Linked DNA regions of Formosa sp. Hel1_33_131. The protein of the gene in region 1 interacts with the protein of each later gene in a pairwise test. Links are inferred from orthologs where the notes say so. Each region holds a gene or a part of one and is shown on either strand. Other genes may lie near its edges. The genes, in order: nadE and dnaA.

Region 1 (3,068 bases):
TTAAATCGAGAAAAAGGAGCGGGTATGATAAACCGTGACAGTAATTTTCGATCCGTTTCATACAACAATTCCTTTTCAACAAAGTACTGCCATATATAAAACTCATTCTCTTCTGCCCATTCATATTGCGCTGAAGAATAACCTATTTTTTGATTGTTATCTTTAAATGGAATCAAAAGATCTTTCAAATACAATTGCTTCCCATAGTAAATCATTTCTTCTAGAAACGTGGCCCGTTTGGGTTGGTAAATCAATTGCTCTGCATAAGCCGTTGCCAAGTCTGAAACAATTTGATCCTTATTTAAATTTTGTTTGATGTAATCATAAAAACTTGCATAAAATTCATGCTCTGCTCCAAGATAAGTGTCTAATGCAATAAGCACAATAGAATCTGTAACGACCACTTTATTACGGTAATCAACATCAGAAAGTACCGTAATTAGCCGTGGTGTTTTGAGTGCTTTGTTATAATATTTAAGGTGCTGATAAAAGCTTATTATTTCAGATTCAATACTAGAGAAATCTTCAAAAACACTGTCTACCGCTTTATTTTGAAGCTGCTGAATTGGATCGCTCATACGTTGAACCCATACAGAGTCTGCATATCTTTTGGAAAATAAAAACGGATAGTTTTGTTTTAAAGCTGGAAGCTCCGAAGGTGCTGAAGTCGCAAACAACTGATCGAATCGTTCAATGTTTAAATTCAGAACAATTCCAGATATTTCTTTTTCAACTTTTGATGAATTTTGACATGAAAATACACAAATAACCAACAAAAAAACAATGGTTTTTAAGACCGAGAATGAGGTTGATTGCGTACTGTTGAATTTCAAATTATAAGTTTAATACCAATTGAATGGCAAAAGTAATTAATCTATTTTGGATAAGGGGTTTGATTATATTAAAAATTAAAGGCGCATCATCAATCTCTCACTTTTAAACATAGCGAATAACTTCACTAAATTAACAAACGAAAAACTAACCAATGAATTGTCTTTTAAGTGTATTATCTTTACCTAGATAAAAATAAATTATCTAGAATAGTTTACTTTTGTGTCACTATCAAAAAAATGAAATCTATGAACACAAAATCAGTGACACCCCATATTGTAGAATGGTTAAAAACCTATGCCGAAAACGCAAAGGTCAGTGGTTTTGTGGTTGGCGTTTCTGGCGGGGTGGATTCTGCAGTGACCTCAACACTTTGTGCCCTCACGGGACTGGATGTGATGTGTTTAGAAATGCCCATTCACCAAACAGAAAGTCATGTGTCAAGAGCTCAGGAACACATCGAACAACTGAAAAATAGGTTTCCAAATGTACAGTCCACTCGGGTTGATTTAACACCCGTTTTTGAAAGTTTTAAATCTGAAATTGATTTGGAAGGCAGCACAATCATGGTCGATATGGCATTGGCAAATTCGAGAGCACGGTTGCGAATGACCACTCTTTATTACTATGCGGGACTTTTAGGAAAACTAGTGGCTGGAACCGGAAATAAAGTGGAAGATTTTGGCGTTGGATTTTATACAAAATATGGAGATGGCGGCGTGGACCTCAGCCCAATTGCAGACCTCTTAAAATCGGAAGTGTACGATTTAGGAAGGGCTTTAGAAATCCCTGAAAGCATCTTAACCGCAGCACCAAGTGATGGTTTGTTTGGGGACTCCCGAAGTGACGAAGACCAAATTGGGGCTTCGTATCCCGAATTGGAATGGGCTATGAAGGAGGTTGAAAACGGAAAAACAGTGGACGATTTTGAAGGCAGAGAACGTACGGTTCTTGAAATTTATTCACGCTACAATGCGGCCAATAAACATAAAATGAACCCCATCCCTGTCTGTGAAATTCCTCAAAACTTAAAATAAAATAACATGATTCGAGTCCTCGTTGCAGATCATCAACCCATTGTAAGCTATGGGATTCGTGTGTTGTTTGAGAACTCAGCAGATATTAAAATTGTAAACACCGCAAACTCTGCAAAGCAACTTTTAGACTATCTCAAAAAATCCAATACAGACATCGTTCTCATGACTATGGACCTTCCGGACATCAATGGAATCACGGTGCTTCGTACGATAAAAAAAGAATTTAACGATGTAAGTGTGATTATTTTTAGCACACATCCAGAGGATATTTATGCGATCAGCGCGATCAAAGCAGGGGCTTCTGGTTATCTCTCTAAAACGGTGACCACCTCTACCATCAAACGCGCCATTCTAAAGGTGTTTAAAGGAGGTATTTATGTCAGTAAGGAACTTGCGGAGAGTCTTACCTTTGAAAAAAATAATCTCGGAACCATGAATTTGTACAAGAAACTTTCGACCCGTGAAGTGGAAGTTTTGAAGCTCATATCTTCTGGGAAAAGAAACAAAGACATTGCGGATCAATTGAACATCAATGAAAAAACCGTGAGTACTTATAAACTGCGTTTGATGAAAAAATTAAATGTTTCAAATCTTGTCGAATTGATCGATCACGGACGTCAGAACAAATAACGTTTAGAGGACGCGACTCAGTTTTCTGGATAACAACATTTTTAAATTGGAGTAATTCAACACATCTTCCAAAAGCGTTCTGTGGTCCACTTCATCCTGCGTATCTTGTTTGATTTCATCCACTTTTCGGTCGATTAAAAAACAACGCAAAGTCAAAATTGTTTCACTGACCAACTGCGCAATACTCACATCTTTTTGTTTTGGAAAAATATTATTTTTCTCCCAATTATGAAGATTGTAGCGTTCTTCATTCATCAAAATATCAGTCACATCGGATGCTAACACAGGATCTAAATGATTCACAAAAGATTCAATCACAAAATCTTCTGTCTGGTTTAAACTGTCGATAATCGTATAATAAAGCGTTTTGAAATTCTCATTGGTAAACTGCATTTCATCCTCTTGTAAATCCAGAAATATTTTCTCAAAAACTTTAACCTCATGAATGACGGGTTCGAGCGCCAATGCTCCTTTGTCGTTTTCTTTCAAAATTAAATCTTCGAAAGACTCTTTTCGACTTCCGTATAAGAGTAATATTTCAATGATTTTTTGTTCCAGCTCGTACTGAAT
Region 2 (3,306 bases), 1.3 Mb from region 1 along the record:
CAAACTAAGTTTTGAATACAAAGATTTGAGTCAAGTAATGCGGATTATTAAAAAACAGCAGCTCGTTATAAAGTCTCAGCGGCTTGAAATGGAATGTGAAGTGGTTGTTTTGGTCAAAAAAAGTGGTAAAAAAAGCCTTCAAACTACTTTTGAGGCCTTTCATAAAATTAAAGTTGAAATTTTAAACGATTAAATTTGCAGTTTATCTAAAATATATTGGGGACAACGCATCGGGAAATTAGACTTCATGTTAACAAATACCAATTTGGTGTTGGCCGTTGTGAGTAATTCACCGCTAGAATTATGAATTTCGTAATTAAACTCAATAGAAGCCGTTGGTTGTTTCACAAGTGTCGTAGATATCGTCAAAACATCATCGTAAAAAGCTGGTTTTTTGTAGTTTAAACTCAAAGACACCACCGGTAACATCACGTCATTGGCCTCCATTTCTTTATAAGAAATCCCTAAAGCAGTCAACCACTCTAAACGTCCAATTTCCAGATACTGAGCGTAATTCCCATGGTACACAACCCCCATTTGATCAGTTTCTGCGTATCTCACCTTAATCTTTGTTTGATGTATATTCATATATTAAAATTTGTATATTTATAAAAATTAAACATGAGGAAAAAATATTAAATAATCAATCAAATTTGATTTTTTTTTTTGGAATTTTGTTCACATATTTGTACTGTAAAATAACGATAACCATTTCCCCCAAGATTATTCTTATTTTTGATCACTAACTAAAAAAATAAACTACTGAAATGAATAACACTGCGCAATCGGTCTGGGAAAACTGTCTAAACTTTATAAAAGACAACATTCAGCCGCAAGCCTACAAAACATGGTTTGAACCTATTGTAGCTGTAAAACTTGACGATCATGCGCTCAGTATTCAAGTTCCTAGTAAATTTTTCTACGAATGGTTAGAAGAACACTACGTTAAAATTTTAAAAGTAGCCCTTACTAAAGAGCTCGGTATAAATGCCAAATTGGTGTATATCATCAAAATGGAAAATACGTATGGTAATAAACAACCGTTTACGGAGAAAATTCCTAGTTCAAACCGTTCAGCAGTCTATTCACAACGCGTTGATATTCCCTTAAAAAATATAAATCCTGAATTAAAAAATCCCTTTGTAATTCCTGGGATTAGAAACGTTAAAATTGAGTCTCAACTAAATCCAACATATACTTTTGATAACTTTTTGGAAGGTGACTCAAACCGGTTGGCGCGAAATGCAAGTATTGCAGTGGCTAACAAGCCAGGAGGCACCTCTTTTAACCCCTTATTGATTTTTGGTGGGGTTGGCTTAGGAAAAACACATTTAGCGCATGCAATAGGGGTTGACATAAAAGATAAATATCCTGAAAAAACAGTGTTGTATATCTCCGCTGAAAAATTCACCCAACAATATATAGAGTCTGTCAAGAAGAACAATCGAAATGATTTTATTCACTTCTATCAAATTATAGATGTTTTAATTATTGATGATGTTCAATTCCTTTCTGGAAAATCAGGAACACAAGATGTATTCTTTCATATTTTTAACCATTTACATCAAAACGGGAAACAAGTTATTTTAACAAGTGATAAGGCACCTGTGGACATGCAAGATATTGAGCAACGCTTATTATCTCGATTCAAATGGGGATTATCTGCAGAGCTTCAAAATCCTGATTTTGAAACGCGTGTATCTATTGTAAAGAACAAACTATACAGAGATGGCGTTGAAATGCCAGAAGAAATTATTGAGTATTTAGCCAAGCACATCACTTCAAATGTTCGTGAATTGGAAGGGGCTATCATTTCATTAATTGCACAATCTTCATTTAATAAAAAAGAAATCACACTTTCTTTAGCGAAAGAAATCGTTGAGAAATTTGTAAAAAACACCAAGCGAGAAGTGTCTATCGACTACATTCAAAAAGTCGTTTCAGATTATTTCCAAATGGATGTGGACACCCTTCAATCCAAAACACGAAAGCGTCATATTGTGCAAGCAAGACAATTGGCCATGTTTTTTGCGAAGAAATTCACCAAAGCTTCTTTAGCCAGTATTGGTTCTCAAATTGGGAAACGTGATCACGCTACAGTTCTACACGCTTGTAAAACGGTTAATAACCTCTCTACTACAGATAAGCAGTTTAGAAAATATGTAGAAGACTTGACGAAGAAATTATCCATATAACCGCTGTTTTTGATTAAGAGTTCATACTCCAATTGTATGGCTTCTATCCACTTCAAAAACGACTAATATTTCTATAATAATGACTGGTAAATTATACTTAATTCCTACAGGTTTAGGCGACAACGCTCCTTTAGAAGTACTGCCTATTTCCATCAAAAAAGTCATTGAAAACATAGATACTTATATTGTTGAAAACGAAAAGGCAGCACGTAAGTTTATAAAAACGGTAAGCTCTGGAAAATCTCAAGCGAGCTTGAATTTGTTTAGTTTAAATAAGTTTACAGACCCTTTAGAAATCCCTTCTTTTTTAGAAGAATGCTTGGCAGGAAACAGCATTGGATTGCTTTCAGACGCAGGATGCCCTGGGGTTGCAGATCCTGGAGCAGAAGTGGTAAAAATAGCCCATAAACAGAACATTCAAGTCATTCCGTTGGTAGGACCATCTTCTATATTATTAGCGATGATGAGCTCTGGAATGAACGGTCAAAACTTTGCATTTAATGGCTACTTACCTATTGACAAAGCGGAACGAAAATCTAAAATAAAACAACTCGAAAGACGCTCGTTTGAAGAACAGCAATCTCAGTTATTCATAGAAACGCCTTATAGAAACAACAGTATTTTAGAAGATTTGAGTGCGACCCTTAGCCCAGACACCCGAATTTGTGTGGCTTGCGATTTGACACTACCATCGGAATATATCAAAACGCAAACAGCCAAAGAATGGAAACATTCAAAAATAGATTTCCATAAACGCCCTGCTATTTTTATCATTCAAAAAGACTAAGGGAAATCAAATTTTGATTTTTTTTGAGCTGTAACAAAAGAGGTGTCATAACCGGAGAATTTACGCATATACGAAAGAATGTCAGTCCCATAGGCATCTGTAAAACCCAAGGCTCCGTAGCTTCTTAAATAGCGCTTTACATTTCCTGGTCCTGCTAAATGAGCGGCTGCTAAAATTCCTGATTCTGTAATGCGTATGCCATCAATTTTTTTACCAACAAAACGTTTGATATCTCGTCGTAAAACCCATTTGTTGCGTTTTGTATTTACTAAAAAAGCTTTCTCTTGAAGTGCGGGATTCTTTAAAAAAAATTCAGGATTGTAG

What was found.
Region 2: the proteins of nadE (region 1) and dnaA interact in binary tests that used the Escherichia coli proteins (3 or more experiments, as listed by UniProt). The link is inferred for Formosa sp. Hel1_33_131 from one-to-one orthologs.

What each region holds. Positions count from the first base shown.
Region 1 is NZ_CP017260.1:1,717,542-1,720,609, reverse strand. What follows is about bases 245-2,973. They hold nadE (NAD(+) synthase), read left to right. Parts: upstream 245-1,079; coding sequence 1,080-1,868; downstream 1,869-2,973. Other genes in these bases: dnaG (DNA primase), read right to left, coding at 2,502-2,973; FORMB_RS07745 (response regulator), read left to right, coding at 1,875-2,498; gldB (gliding motility lipoprotein GldB), read right to left, coding at 245-833. In the rest of the region: more of gldB, read right to left, coding at 1-244; more of dnaG, read right to left, coding at 2,974-3,068. UniProt on the Escherichia coli protein: Catalyzes the ATP-dependent amidation of deamido-NAD to form NAD. Uses ammonia as a nitrogen source.
Region 2 is NZ_CP017260.1:456,116-459,421, forward strand. The notes cover bases 15-2,981. They hold dnaA (chromosomal replication initiator protein DnaA), read left to right. Parts: upstream 15-767; coding sequence 768-2,195; downstream 2,196-2,981. Other genes in these bases: FORMB_RS01955 (IMPACT family protein), read left to right, coding at 15-193; FORMB_RS01960 (acyl-CoA thioesterase), read right to left, coding at 190-588; FORMB_RS01970 (SAM-dependent methyltransferase), read left to right, coding at 2,275-2,981; FORMB_RS01975 (peptidoglycan-binding protein LysM), read right to left, coding at 2,979-2,981. Also shown: more of FORMB_RS01955, read left to right, coding at 1-14; more of FORMB_RS01970, read left to right, coding at 2,982-2,982; more of FORMB_RS01975, read right to left, coding at 2,982-3,306. UniProt on the Escherichia coli protein: Plays an essential in the initiation and regulation of chromosomal replication. Binds in an ATP-dependent fashion to the origin of replication (oriC) to initiate formation of the DNA replication initiation complex once per cell cycle.